3 regions of the Anaeromassilibacillus sp. SJQ-1 genome follow, and region 3 is predicted to be linked to each of the others. Evidence: riboswitches for the same ligand, from Rfam matches in the RefSeq annotation. Region 3 holds a riboswitch; each other region holds the start of a gene.

Evidence for each region. A riboswitch is a leader RNA that binds a small molecule or an ion and turns the genes downstream of it on or off. The one in region 3 is predicted to bind FMN.
Region 1: another riboswitch for FMN. It lies ahead of ACGCCZ_RS09740 (ECF transporter S component); the one in region 3 lies ahead of ACGCCZ_RS12895 (ECF transporter S component).
Region 2: another riboswitch for FMN. It lies ahead of ACGCCZ_RS03965 (ECF transporter S component); the one in region 3 lies ahead of ACGCCZ_RS12895 (ECF transporter S component).

What each region holds. Positions count from the first base shown of each region.
Region 1 is NZ_JBKEIV010000037.1:43,682-48,648, reverse strand. It holds partial or broken gene metK (methionine adenosyltransferase) at 1-1,021, opposite strand, end outside; SAM riboswitch class I at 1,146-1,243, opposite strand; gene ACGCCZ_RS09740 (ECF transporter S component) at 1,327-1,896, opposite strand; FMN riboswitch at 1,976-2,106, opposite strand; partial or broken gene ACGCCZ_RS09735 (CapA family protein) at 2,147-3,300, opposite strand; gene ACGCCZ_RS09730 (S-ribosylhomocysteine lyase) at 3,680-4,138, opposite strand; gene ACGCCZ_RS09725 (zinc dependent phospholipase C family protein) at 4,219-4,967, opposite strand, start outside.
Region 2 is NZ_JBKEIV010000010.1:183,811-188,777, reverse strand. It holds gene ACGCCZ_RS03985 (winged helix-turn-helix domain-containing protein) at 1-63, opposite strand, end outside; gene ACGCCZ_RS03980 (SIR2 family NAD-dependent protein deacylase) at 29-919, opposite strand; partial or broken gene ACGCCZ_RS03975 (protein-ADP-ribose hydrolase) at 891-1,663, opposite strand; partial or broken gene ACGCCZ_RS03970 (4Fe-4S binding protein) at 1,686-2,288, opposite strand; gene ACGCCZ_RS03965 (ECF transporter S component) at 2,299-2,865, opposite strand; FMN riboswitch at 2,990-3,109, opposite strand; gene ACGCCZ_RS03960 (pyridoxamine 5'-phosphate oxidase family protein) at 3,119-3,520, opposite strand; partial or broken gene ACGCCZ_RS03955 (winged helix-turn-helix transcriptional regulator) at 3,671-3,997, shown strand; gene ACGCCZ_RS03950 (DUF4368 domain-containing protein) at 4,489-4,967, shown strand, end outside.
Region 3 is NZ_JBKEIV010000044.1:250,952-255,918, forward strand. It holds gene ACGCCZ_RS12865 (UDP-N-acetylmuramoyl-tripeptide--D-alanyl-D-alanine ligase) at 1-810, shown strand, start outside; gene ACGCCZ_RS12870 (hypothetical protein) at 1,113-1,790, shown strand; gene ACGCCZ_RS12875 (winged helix-turn-helix domain-containing protein) at 2,314-2,589, opposite strand; partial or broken gene ACGCCZ_RS12880 (riboflavin kinase) at 2,638-2,751, opposite strand; partial or broken gene ACGCCZ_RS12885 (riboflavin kinase) at 2,753-3,016, opposite strand; gene ACGCCZ_RS12890 (hypothetical protein) at 3,019-3,321, opposite strand; gene ACGCCZ_RS12895 (ECF transporter S component) at 3,339-3,662, opposite strand; FMN riboswitch at 3,766-3,881, opposite strand; gene ACGCCZ_RS12900 (hypothetical protein) at 4,257-4,676, shown strand.

The DNA of each region.
Region 1 (4,967 bases), on a different contig from region 3:
GCGCACCGCATTTTCCAACTCTTCACTGGTATACGCAGACGTCCCAAAGGTATCCACTGCGATGGAAACAGGCCGCGCTACACCGATCGCATAAGCAAGCTGGACTTCGCATTTCTTCGCCAAACCTGCAGCAACGATGTTTTTCGCAACGTAGCGAGCAGCATAAGCGCCAGAACGATCCACTTTGGTCGGGTCTTTGCCGGAAAACGCACCGCCGCCATGGCGTCCATACCCGCCATAGGAATCCACGATGATCTTTCGCCCTGTCAAGCCGGTATCTCCCGCAGGGCCTCCTACGACAAAACGCCCCGTCGGATTGACATAAAACTTTGTACGCTCATCCAGCCACCTTTCCGGGATCGCAGCCTTAATGACGTGTTCCACTACATCAGCGCGAATCTGTTCCAAAGTAACATCCGGACTATGCTGGGTGGAAACTACGACGGTATCCACACGCACCGGAACGCCATCCTGATATTCCACAGTAACTTGTGATTTTCCGTCAGGACGCAGGTAAGCGAGCTTACGGCTTTTACGCACTTCGCTCAATTTTTTAGAAACCTTATGCGCCAAGGAAATCGCCAAAGGCATTAGCTCGGGGGTCTCGTCGCAGGCAAATCCGAACATCATTCCCTGATCTCCGGCGCCAATGCTATCCAAGGCGTCGGTTGCACCGTTTTGCGCTTCGTAGGACTTATTTACGCCCATTGCAATGTCGGGCGACTGCATATCAATCGATGTAACTGACACCACAGGTGTTCCCATCAAATCCATATTTATTGTTGCTGTAGCCGACATCGATGGCCACATTCCGGGCGATGGATGCTATGTCCACATAGCACTCCGTAGAGATTTCTCCCATGATATGCAGCATCCCGGTGGTCGCTGTCACCTCGCAAGCTACATGTGCATGGGGGTCCTGCTCCAAAATTGCATCCAATACAGCGTCAGAAATCTGGTCGCAGAGCTTATCGGGATGTCCCTCTGTCACCGATTCGGATGTAAAAAAGTATTTTGCCATGTCTTATAAATCCTCCTGTTTGAAAATTACCATTCTTGTCCATATCCTTGGAAGCAACCGCCTCCTACTTCAAGATTTCAGGTCATAGAAAAACCGCTCGGAAAACCGAGCGGTCTATAAAGCAACCTCATCTTTCGGCTTACCCGCAGGAATTAGCACCTTGCTGCATAGCAGGTTGCCGGACATCACAGGGCCTGTTCCCTCCGTCACTCTTGATAAGGACATATTCTGTTAACAGATATATTATAGCACGAGTTGCTTTCCCTGTAAAGGGACAAAATAAGAAAAATTCTTACAAATTTCTGTTAGGGCTGCCCAACGAGTTCCTTATGACGGCGAATAAAAGGTTGTAGCGCTTTAAAGACTACCGCAGTAATCACACAGTTGGCAGACGCCTTAATGAGATTAAAGGGTATGATGACCGGAAGGATCATATCCACAACCGCCTGCATGGGAACCCCCTGAAAATAACTGGTGAGTACAAGATTCAACGGAATCATCAGAGCGGTCATGGCCAACGTTCCAAGGACCATTCCGACGACCGTTTCACGGAATTTGTTGTGCCAACGGCTGAATTGTCCCACCAGGACCACCAGAGCGCCGGAGGCGACAACATGCATCACAAGGCCAATCCATCCGTCGCCTCCCAATAGAAACGCTTGAATCAGAGAAACAACCACCAGGATCACCAAACCGGGAAGGGTGCCAAATAGCAAAGTCCCCAGCAAAATCGGCACGTCCGCCATATCGTATTTCATAAACGGAGCAGCAGGAATAATCGGAAACTGTGTGACGGTCACAAGAACGATTGCAATTGCAGCGAGCATTCCCATCTGCGCCATGCGGACTACGTTGTCTTTGGTGTTTGTTTTCATAGAAACCTCTCCTTTTTGTCCGGCTGTCTACGAAAAAAGCCCCGCGGCAAATGCCACGGGGCCCCAATACGCATGATGCGCGGTTCTTCTTCCATCCGGACTATACCGTCGGCTTTGGGATCACACCAAAATCAGCTTTCGCTCGCGGGCTTGTCGGCTAAACGCCGCATTACCGCCGGTGGGGAATTGCACCCCGCCCCGAAGACAGCTCTTAAATTTGTTAATAGTATAACACTCTCCCCAACGCCTGTCAATCCACAGAAACATATTTTTCCGGAATGTTCTGCGCGACCATCTGCTCTATGTACGAGAGGCTAAAAATGGAATCATATTGCCGAACCCCGTGTTGTTCTGCCAACGCAGCGGAATACTGCGAAAGGGGATAAATCGTTATATCCCGGAAATTCGCCCCATAATGGGTAACTATGGGGACAAAATCGACATCGGATACCGCCGTTTCTCCACTTTCCAGATTCTTTTCCACGGTTACTTTGAGCATCCCACCCACCATGCTCAAGGCGCGGTCCTGCGCGGACACAAAATTTCCCAGGGCATAAGCCACTGGACATTGCGCTCCGTCCGACGCACGTTTCAGCATCACGACGGGTTGTAACGTATGGGCGTGGTTGCCGATCACCAAATCGGCCCCCCAGTCCACCAGGTTTTGCGCGAGTTCCTCCTGTTTCTTCGTTGGAACATGTGTATACCTTCTCCCCAATGTGCAGACACCACTACAATGTCCGCCATAGAATCCGCCTTTTGCACAAGATGCTCCAGTTCTTCCGTCTCGCTGGTCAAAAGGACATGGTAAGGGGAGTCCTTTGGTAGATATAGGCCATTTGTCATCTCTGTTACGCCGATATGCGCAGTTGTAATCCCATTGCGCTCTACAATCCGGATGTTTTCCAAATCTTTATCGCTTCGGTATGCGCCGACCACTGCCACTTTCTTGGTGTCCCAATAATCCAGCGTAGCGCGCAGACCCTCTTCTCCTTGATCCAAGATATGATTATTCGCATGATTGACGACATCGAAGCCAACCCGTACCAATTCATCCCCCAACTGCGTCGGCGAATTGAAGCGAGGATACCCGGAGAGCGGCCGAACAGCTCCCGCTAAAGGTGTTTCCTGATTGATAATGGCGATGTCTGCCTGCTCGATATACGGTGCTACCCGCGCATATACTGGGGAAAAATCGTATCCGGTTCCACCTGTGCGACGGCTAGCTTGCTTATAAATGCCATCGTGAATTAGGTTGTCACCCACTCCCAGGATGGTGATGGAGGCTATCTCTGGCTCTGACGAGGGTGCACTGTCCGAGGGCTTGTCCAAGGAAGGCGAGGGCTGTGCCCCCCACTCCGGCACGGATGGTTTCTCTTTCGCTTCCCCTTGCGAGGAACCCATCTGCGGAACCGGTTCCATATGTTCCATCCGTCCTGCCGCAGGCATGAGAAGTAACATCGCGGTGCACAACATCACAGCGAAACCAGCGGTCGATATGCGCAGGATGACTGTCTCTAAACGCACAGGTTTTACGCGAGGCCTTTTTTGGTAATGTCTTGCCTTCCTCATATCCGTTCCTCCATCCACATAACTCTTCCACTTCTATTGTAAAGCAGGGCTCCTTTTGCCCCATAGGTCTTTATACAAAGATTATACAACAAAAAGCCGTATGGAGCTATGAAAACCGTAGGACGGATTCTGACAGAAAAGGCCGCTGTAGAACAATAACCACAGCGGCTTTAGCAATCCTTCCATATATTCCGGCAAAGTCCCAAAAAGATTACTCCGGATAAACCAGCTTTCGCTCATCCCAGCCTTCTATGATGGTCAAGAATTCTTGTGCTTCCTTCTTCGCACCTTCCAGATCATGTTCCAAATAGTTCCCACATTCCTTGGCAGTCGCTCCTGGAACCTCTCCATCATATTGGGCAATCTGCTGGAAAATCGAACGAACCAGGCGTACCGCGTCCGCCTCTTCCATGTCGCGGAGCAAAAAATAGCATCCGGTCCGGCAGCCCATTGGCCCAAAATAGATGACATGATCTTTCCATTCTGAATTGCGGGCAAAGGTTGCAAACAGATGCTCCAATGTGTGTAGCGCTCCGTTCTCGATATAGGGCGGTGTGTTTGGCCGGCGCATCCGGATGTCATATGTCTTGACATCGCCGTCGATACGGGAAAGATAGATCCCTGGAACCAACCGATCGTGGTCGATACAGAAACTTGCAATTCTGTCCATTTCATTTCCTCCATAACTCTGCAAAATAATAACACAAATTCTTTTTATCCATCCTCAAAGGAACGATTTACAAACATATCCTATAGCGTTTCCCCAGAAAAAAAGCTCTTAATTTGCTCCAAAGCTTCTACAATGGAACGTTCATAAACATCCAAAAAACTCTCGTTGTTCTCTCTTCCATCCTCTGGTGAACGCCATGTCTGTAATAGAGTGTTCGCATAATCGAAGTCATCCCCCTCTCCCACGCCACGAATATGACAGGATAGAGTATGCTTTCCGCCGTGCTTCTTCTCCCACCGTTCCACCAACGGCTTTTTCAAGCTGGTGTGGTCATTGAGCCACCCCATAGCAGTCCGGGCATCCTTCACCGCCTGTTCTACCAATGGCAGCGCATGCGAGACCCCAAACCGTACATGTAATAAAAACGCATAGAGAGAAACGATCTCTGCTTGTACCTTTTGATTTTTGGGAAGGGTCTTTTTTAAGGAGAACTCAATCGGAAGAGCCCCCGCTTCATAGCGCAGAAGGACAACATCCAACGCCGACTCCATCTCATGATGGGCAATTTGTGCATCCTGATCGGGCTGTATCTTTAAAAGCTCTCGCGCCTGTGCCTCTATAAACGGATGGCAAATTCGATCTGCCGCGTAATGGCAGAGGAATCCTGCAATACAGCTCCACACACATTCCGACGGATGCGCTTCACCGTATTCATGCAGGATAGAAACTGTCCGCGAAACCGACTCTTGATGCAACCGTTCGCCAAAGGAAGAGAGGCTTTCCCCTTTCTGCCAAGGAAGCGCCCGATGGTAAAAAAGAGAATCCGGTC
Region 2 (4,967 bases), on a different contig from region 3:
TCCAATGATATTCGCCCAAAAATCTTTTTTAGGTGTGAAATACCTGGCTTTTAGCGGCTGCATTGGGTTTAAGGCACAGTTCACACAAAAGTTTTCCAATATCCCCGTCAATGCAAATCGCCCGCTTCTGGATTTCTTTCGGGCAGTATGCTTCTGACAGGTTGACGCAAGCGTAAACCGCCTTGGGATTTTGATAGGTCATCCTCCAAAATGGATATTTGATAATGGCCGGTGTATTGCCGCCTACGCCCAGTTCCAGAAAGAGAATATGTTGCTCCTCGTGACGGCGCAGAAAATCCGTATAACGCTGGGCGGCGGCGTGCCAGCCCTCGTCCTCCACAAAGGTATCGTCCGCCCGCAGGTTCATGGACATAGGTGTACCACAACGGGGACAGTGCGGCACCAATTCACTGGGAATTTTCATATCCTTTTGTTCAGCCATCATTCTTCTGACAACAGCTTCGTTGTCATAGGTCTTTTGGTGGCAGGGCTTGGAACACTGCCAAAGGCCATAGTCGCCCTGGGTGTAGAACAGACGGTGTTTATCAAACCCGGCCTTCTGAAAACAGTGATCTACATTGGTGGTCAGAACAAAATACTCTTTGTCCTGCACCAGCTTCAAGAGGTCATGGTAAACCGGATTTGGGGCATCCAGATACCGGTTGATGTAGATATACCGACTCCAATATGCCCAGTGTTCTTCCAGACCGTCAAAGGGATAGAAGCCGCCGGAATACATATCATGGAAGCCGTATTTCTCAATAAAATCCCCGAAATACTGGCGGAAGCGTTCGCCGGTATAGGTGAACCCGGCGGAAGCGGAAAGCCCGGAACCGGCTCCGATCACCACTGCGTCCGCCGTGTCCAGTTCCTCTTTGAGCCGCGTAATATTATCGTAGCAGTCGGTTGTAGATTTCATAGTCGTTATCCTTGAAAACATTGAAAATCACCTCGATTTTATCAGGATTTTTCTGCTGCCATTCCCTGACTGTCCGTATGGCGAGCTGTGCGGCCAGGTCAGCCGGGAAATGAAACTCGCCAGTGGAGATACAGCAGAAGGCTACGCTATGTAGGCCTTTTTCCGCCGCCAGATCCAAACAGGTGCGGTAGCAGCTTGCCAATAGTTCCCGGTCATTTTTTGTTACGGCTCCATAGATGATCGGGCCAACGGTGTGCAGTACATAGCGGCATGGCAGGCTATACGCTTTCGTGATTTTTGCCCTGCCGGCGGGTTCTTCTTTCTTCTGCCCCGCCATGACACGGGCACATTCCAGACGAAGCTGTACCCCCGCATAGGTGTGAATGGCGTTGTCGATGCAGCCGTGACAGGGGACGAAGCAGCCCAGCAGCCGGCTATTTGCCGCATTCACAATAGCATCAGCGGCAAGGGTAGTAATATCACCCTGCCAGAGATAAAGTCCAGGTTGTACCGGCGCCAGATCGGCCAGCTTTGTAACACCCTTTTTGGCAAGACGCTCCCGCAGGTAAGCGTCTTATACATTCAGAAAATCCTCACTTGCCGGGATAGGCGGGCGTACATTCATCAGGCTGCGCAGAAGCCGCCGCTTTCCGAGAGAGTATCCGGCACATGAATCTCTGTATATTCTTTGCGTTCCGCCAGCAGATAGCGGAGCAGATAATCCGATCTTTCGTCCTGTGTCATCCGTCTTACCTCCGCTCAATCGCCCTTGTGGGCAGATCTCATAGCAGTTCCCGCAATGCAAACAGTGTTCCTGCCGGATGATGGCGGGCTTTGCCGAAATATCAATGCACTTCTGCGGGCACTTGGAATAGCACAGCTTACAGCCAATACACTTGTCTGTCACAAAGTAGCCGGTTTTCTCTGTCTGCGCACCACCGAAGGAAAAACTGGCGCGTTCAATCGGCTGTTTGGAAAGGTCAAACCATTCTCCCGTCCCTTCGTAAATTCTGAAAACCGTAAGGGCGCTGCGAGAGCGCACATCGGGATAGATTTTTTCCATGTACGGATTTTTTCGGAACAGGTCGGGCAGGCTGTCCGGCCCGGTTTCCTTTGCCTTACCCTGCACCGACACGGCCACACAGGAAAGGGTATCTTCGCCCTTCATGGCGGTAAATGCGATATTTTCATTGGATTTCAAACGGTTATAAAAATTCTTCCCCTTTGCAGTCAGGAAGTAAAGGCCGTTTTCATCGTAGTCCATGATGTCAATGGCGCAGGTGACTGGTCGTCCCTCGCTGTCCGTCGTGGCAAAAACGGTGGAGTGGATTTTCTCCACGATGTATTGCAAATAATCTTTTGTCTGCATAAGGAACCTCCTATTTCAGCCTGCCCTTTAAGGTAGGGGTAAGCCGTTTGTAAAGCGGCATGGTGACAATGCTGATCCCAATTCCTTTCAGCAAATTAAATGGGAATGCATTGAACAGTACAACATCCAATTTGGTCTTGATGAATGGGATAAACTCACCAAAAGAAGCAATCAGTTGGTCGAGCGGCATAAATACTTCAAATATGGGAAGCAGAATAAAGTAGTTGACAATGGCCGCTCCAACTCCCATAACGATGCTGGCAATCAAGCAGGCAAGCATCGCCGTTTTCTTTGTTTTGTGAAATTTATAGATAAGCCCGGCAGTTACCACAAAACTGCTTCCCATGATAAAATTCGCAAGTTCACCGATTCCACCAGTAGAGGAAGTGAGCAGCTGCAAGGCGTTTTTGACAAATTCAATCAATATGCCCGATACAGGACCGTATGCAAAAGCTCCGATCAGTGCGGGCAAATCCGACAAATCCATACGCGCAAAGGTTGGAGACAGCGGAACAGGAAATTCAAAAAAAGCGAGCACAAAGGCGATGGCAGAAAGTACGGCGGTCATTGTAAGCATACGCACATTCTGGATGGATGATTTCCTTCGGACAGTAATTGTTTTCTCCATAATTCTCCTATTGAGATATGATTTAGATTAAGAACAAGCCCCGCGAAGTCTGACACTTGCGGGGCTGTTCTTGTCATATCCTCTCTCGTCCAGACTTTTACTGTCGGTAACGGAATTGCACCGTTTCGGCTGCCCTTGCAGTTCGCAGACTGTTACTGCCGGTCAGGAATTTCACCTTGCCCCGAAGATATTTGAGTTCTGTTTACAGGTCGTATTCCTTGGGCGGGTTGCCGGAGAAGTCGGCGATTACTGCATGAACATCCTTCAGGTAGAACGCCTCAAAGATAGGATTGGTAGCCTCGCCGTACTGCCCCTTGACGATGGGGTTCTGGATGCACATAGCCTTGGCAGCCATGTTGTTCTCAAACACAGCCTTGCCGTTCAGACGAATCCACGCATAGGCCGGGCTGGAAACGGAAACTTCGATATTGGGGTTGGCCTGCATATCTTTGTAGACTTCCTTCTGGTTGTTGGTGCAGAACCACAGCTTGCCGTCCAGTTCACCGGCAAACATGAAGGGGCGGCACTTGGCCTTGCCGTCACGGCCTACAGTAGCCAGATACTGTACGGGATTTTCCTGCAAAAACTTTACGACTTCGTTCAAGATGAATACCTCCTGATTTTGAATGTAGGTTTTGGGGATTGCAATTTTTGTCTTGCAATATTATAATAAATCTGTAAGTATCTATTGTAAAGTAAGCACTTTATTGTGCTGTAGTTACTTAAAAAGAAACTATTGAAAGGAAGTGATACCATGCAGCAAACAAAGGAGTTGCCCGCCTGCCCGGTGAGAAACAACGCTTATGCTGATCGGAGACAAGTGGAAAGTCCTGATTCTGCGTGACCTCATGCCTGGAACAAAGCGGTTTGGAGAGTTAAAGAAATCCATTGGCAGCGTATCGCAGAAGGTTCTGACCGCCCAGCTTCGGGATATGGAAGAAAAGGGCCTTGTCAATCGCCAAGTATACGCAGAGGTCCCGCCACGGGTGGAGTACAGCCTGACCGACTTGGAAAAAGCCTGAAACCAATCCTGGATGCCATGTGGATCTGGGGCGAGGGCTATAAGGCGCAAAATGGTTGAGCAGAAAAAATATTTTCTGGACATATTTCATCGCCTATAGTTGGATCTTAACCAATCGATCCTGCGCTTTATCATAAGCCTTCATGTCATCACGCATAAAGGAAATTTCAGCAAGTGCTCTTGACAAATCCCTTCACCTGCGCTACTCTCTTTGTAAGACAGGGAGAAGACACAATACCCCGAACGGTACGGTTCTGTCTACATCCCAAAGCAGTTCGGCGGAAGATCAAAAACAGGAAGCCATACACGGCCGGAACAGATAGTTTCGGATCGTGTATGGCTTTTTCATTTGCCGGACGGAAGAAGGCTCCCCTTATGGCGCGGGGCAGGCCGTCAGTACCGGCCCCACAGGGGCTTACCCGAAAAGAGGAGCTTTCCGGGGTAAGGCAGGAATAGCCGCTTGAAAGCAGTGTTTTCAACGGATTTTACAGGTGTGATTTTTGAAGATTGCCCGAAAAAACGTCTTACAGCGTTTTCGGGAGAAAGGGGGCATGATCGAGCCGCAGAGAACCTACTGTTTCGCCAGAATCCTTACGCGGGAGAAGATCCTTACCCCTACCGCCTACGCATACCGCACCAAAGGGGGCCGCAACTCTGCTCTGAATCTGGACAAGCCCTACACCCGGTCCGGCAGCACGGTGGCCGGCATTCTGGAGCATGAGGAATATATCGGCAATACCATCAACTGCCGGACCTATACCCCATCCTTCAAGAACAAAAAGAGCCTTTTGAACCCGCCGGACAAGATACTCCGCTTTGGGGGAACCCATGAGCCATTGATCGACCTGGACACTTGGGAGATCGTCCAGCGGGTACGGCAGGGCAAACGGAGGCCCATCAAGATGAGACAGCAGGATATGCTCTCCGGGCTGGTTTACTGCACGGACTGCGGCTCACGGTACTACCTTTGCCGGTGCGGGAGCTGGGACGAGAGCCAGTACACCTTCGTCTGCGGCAAGTACCACTGCCA
Region 3 (4,967 bases):
TCTCATATTCAACAGCTGAAAACACAACAGAATATTTTGGGAGAAAAGCTGCATATCATCGATCGTTTTCGGGAGGACTCCATCCTATTTTTGAATGGCGATGATCCATTGTTGGCAAATCTCCGCGGAAAGCTTCGGGTAAGAACACAATATTTTGGTATGCAGCCGTGGTGCGATTATCGGGCCGAGAAAATCGCATTTCATCCGAACGGAATTCATTTTGTTTTCCGCGCAAAAGGAGTTGAGCAGGAGGTAGAACTCCCTGTTCTGGGACTTCACAATGTAACAAATGCATTAGCCAGCCTCGCGGTTTCCCATTCACTTGGAGTTGATCTTGGGAAAGCTGCAAAGGCACTCCAGGAATACCAGCCTTTGGCTATGAGGCAACAATTGCACCGCCATAATGGGATTACTGTGGTCGATGATTCCTACAATGCCAGCCCGGATGCAATTAAAAGCAGCTTGGATATGTTGGAATCCCTTCGAGAGCAGGATGGACGCTGTTTAGCGGTTTTGGCGGATATGCTGGAACTGGGGGAGTTGGAACACCGTGCGCATTTCGAAGTGGGCGCATACGCTGCCAAAACCGGTTTGGATGTCCTTGTGACCGTTGGAGAGCGTGCAGCGGCGATCGCAGAGGGAGCGCGTTCCGTCAGGCCGGAGATTCCTTGCCATGTGTGTCATGCCAATGAGGAGGCCGCTGAGGTGCTAAAGAGCATTCTCCGCAGGGGGGATATTGTGTTGGTAAAGGGGTCCCGCGGCATGCATACGGATGAAATTGTCAAAAAAATTCTCGGGCACATCGGTTAAGTCCTTTTGCGAGAGGGAACATAAAAATTACAAACTTGTTATAATTTTAAAAAACCGTGCGCAAACAGCTGGGGTTTTTCTCTGTTTGCGCACGGTTTTTGTGCGATTATTTTGATTTTATAAGCTTCACTGGTTACAATTTGTAATTTTTTTCGTAAAAAGGGTTGCTATGTAATGCTATGTGTGCTATACTGTAACCAATTTGTTACAGATTGTAATTTGTATGTAAAGATTGTTACATATTTGAATAAAAAGGACAAGCTGTTTCCACGGGAGACAGTAAAAAATTGGAGGGGTTTCCATTGAATCGGAAATTTTTGCTTTTCTTTACCCTGCTGTTTGCAGCTTTGACCATTACAGTGTCTTTTGGTCATAGCGTTGCAGCAAAAGCTGCGGAGGAAAAGACCGGTGTAGGGTTGGCAGATCATGTGCTGCTGGCGTACAAGAATGGTTGGAAGTACCGCAGTGGCTGCTACGGACAGTTTGTGGGGAATAAACGAGCAAGTGATTGTTCCGGTTTGATCAAATCCTATCTTTGGTGGCAGGGAGAGGGAAAGAATCCGAATCCAGGTTCCATGTCAGTCGCAGGAAGCTCCGGTGCTATGTTGCAGAGTGCAGAAGTTTCTGGAAACATTGACTATAACGACCCATCGTCCCTTCCACGAATTCATGGTTTGATTCTCTATCAGCCAGGCCATGTGGGCGTTTATGTTGGCAACAACATGGCGATTGACAATCGGAGTTCTGGCGAGGATATGAAGTACGAAGAAGTATTTGGACGAAAGAATATCAAATGGACGAAATGGTTTAAATTGCCCCAGATTACATATCCGACGACTGGTTGGGCTACATATGACGGGGACAAGTACTATTACGAAGACGGTCAGTATGTTATCAATACCATTCGAATTATTGATGGCATTTCCTATACATTTGGCGCGGATGGTAAGATTGTGGAACAAAAGCCATATACTGCTTGAATGTAAAAGGACATCATTCCCCTGCAAGGAGAGCTTTTCTCTTTGCAGGGGATTCTATTTGTATAACGGGGTAAGAGGAAGTAGTTAATAACCATTTTACTAGAATTGTTTTTGGTGGTTCGGTTTTATTCTGTGAAAAACCTGCCGAAATCTGGTAGAAATTTTGTTCTCTTATGCATTGGGAATCGTCAAACGATTGAATGGGAATCGGGCCCTATCGGTTGCAGCAGGGAAAAGATTCCTAGTTTTTTGATTCTTTAGAAGTGTTTGAAGCAAAGAAAGACGATAAAAGAACAGTATTTTTGCCTACCAATGTCGAATCGTACACATAAAGAAAAGATCCAATGTTGAAAAGAAACGATGCCGTGCAATGAAAAGAAAAGCACAGCACCGTTGCATAAAATCTAAGCCGATACGATTCCCAAATTTTAATACCTATAAAATTAGAATTCGCAAGGCTTGGCGCGTTTAAGGACAAGGAACATGTTTGCTCATGTGAAATACATGGTGTGGGATAATCTTTTTAGGATTCGTGGTATCGGTATCCAAATCCGACAACTGTTTTTATAAAGTCGTGCCCTTTTGCATATGGTTGGAGGCGTTTCCTAATTTGAAACACCGTGTTTTCTACAGCATGGCAGCGATAATTGCCCGGTTCATGCCAAACAGATTCATAAATCTGGGCTTTTGTAAATGCGGCTTTCGGATGGGAATACAGGAGATATAAGACATCGAATTCCTTTACAGATAAATAAATGCTCTGGTTGTCGATGATTACATCATGAGTTTTGGCGTCCATAGTAAACGAAATAGCGTCTTGCTGAATTTCCCAGAAACTCTGTGCGAAAAGACAATCCTGTTTGATTTGTTCAGATAACCTTGAAAAATCATCGAACTTTTGTATTCTGCGAAGTCGCTGGTATAATTGAACATCTATCTTTTGGCCGTATAGAATCCCCATCGAAATTTAAGATGTGTGTTTCGATGGAAATATCCGTTTGGTTGTCCACCGTGGGGCGTTTCCCAATATGAGTAATCCCGTAGTATCGTTTGGCGTTCCATAGAATTTGTGCTATATATACCCCGGATTCTGGCAAGTCACATCTATTTTCCAGTTTTAAATTTGCAGTAGGGGCTCCTATCCATTTCCCAATTCCTCGTCCATGAATGACCGTGCCTGATATGGTACAAATAGGTTTAGGTTCCTTTTTTCGTTGTTCTTCCATCCTTATATCACCCCGTTCATGGATAGGATAAACAGAATACAAGTGATGATGACCACAACAGCCAACAGGATTAGGCCGGTAGGTTTGCCCTGACTTTGCTTTTCCGACATGGAGATATACCCACCTTTTCGCAAGGCAGTGATGACCGGCTTATACAGTAAAAATGTAATTCCAGCATTGAGTCCGGATTTTAACAAATTGAAAGGGAGAAACGCCGGAATTAATAATTCGACGACGGCTTCCCTAGGGTACCCCATATAAAGAGGAGTGACCAGATAATTCCAAACCATCATCACTGTAACCATGGTTACACATCCCGCTGCTAACCCAAGGACCGCACCGGAAACGTATGCTTTTTCTTATAGATTGCCGCGGCAGTACAAGCAAAAGCGCATGAAGATAAAACATTCATGACACACCCCAGGAGGCCTGTGTCGCTGACTGTAATCATCTCCATAAGAGAAACAATTATGGTAACGATACAAGAGGTCAATGGTCCCCAAATTAAGCCTCCCAGTGCGATGATGGCGTCTTTAGGATCATACTTGAGAAACAATACGACTGGTACACGCCCAACGGCCATGGCCACGTAGGAAATCGCGCATAGCATTGCAATTGTTGTAATTCTTTTTGTTTTGCTTTCCATCTGTTGTTCCCTCCGCAAAAAAATTAGCACCGAAAAGAGATGCCTTTCAGGTGCTAATAAGCGCAGCAAACCGCAAAACGTCACAACGTGTTGCTACAGCTGATGGAATCTTCTTTCATCCAGACTATACTGTTGGTTTTGGAATCACACCAAATCATGCGTTTTACGCTCGCGGACTTTACCGCCAATCGGGAATTTCACCCTGCCCCGAAGACATTTTCGATTCAGTTGTCTAGATTAGCATACTACGAAACACCTTGTTTGACAATGACCAAAGTGAATTTCGGAAACATTTCGGAAATCTGAAGCTTTTGTAATTGTAGATTGTCAACAGATCGGTCCCATATTTGTTGTAGACAAAAAGGGATGCAGTTTTGTTTTATAGACATACGAAATATTTTGTTTTGAATTTCATGGAGAAACTGACGGTCTGAGAGCTGCATCGGCAAGCCACTCTGTATAGTCTTTTTGAAAACAGTACATCTGTATTATAAAAATTTCAATAAAATTTGAAAAAAAGTGAAAGTTATTGTCCACTTTGGGGTTTTCCTGTCGTTGTTAATAGATGTATCAATATTAAAGGAGGAATTCCCCATGTTTAAGAAATTCGCAGCTGTCCTTTGTGCATTTTGTATGATGTTTGGCGTAGGCGCCAACGCAATGGCCGCAACAGAAGTTCCGGCAAATCAGGTTAGTGCGATTGAGATTCAGCCGCGCTATACTTATGCGGACCGTGTAGAGGCATTTTTGTCCATCAGCGGCAAAACCGCCTATGTAGATGCAGAAGCACAGGGAAAATCCAATGTGTCCAAGATTAAGCTGACAGTTACTCTTCAGAAGAAGAGCGGCAGCAGCTGGTCCACTGTAAAGACTTGGACCGACACCGAATCCAGCGATTATATCTATATCTCGGAGGAAAAATCGGTTTCTTCGGGAACCTATCGCGTGAAGGTAACTGCAGTCTTCAACGGATCTGAGACGGTGACTACTTATAGCGAGACAGAGACGGTTTAATAACGCGTTCTTTTGTCGCTACAGTTTGGACCCAATCATCCAATTACAATTTCCGCGCAATTGATGGATGGATTTTGTCTTTCTGGCCGCTGTTCGGTAAGAATTGGCGGCCGGAAAGCGGGTTTTACTTTTCGACGGAAGCAATTCCGTATCATTTGCCTACATGAGTTTTTTACCAATACAACCAACGATGGGACCGTCCTTCCCCGGACGGTCCTTGGTTGTCTCTAGAGGGTCAAAAAAGTGCCGCTGCAACTTTAAAAGTTGCAGCGGCACGAATCATTTTTGGGT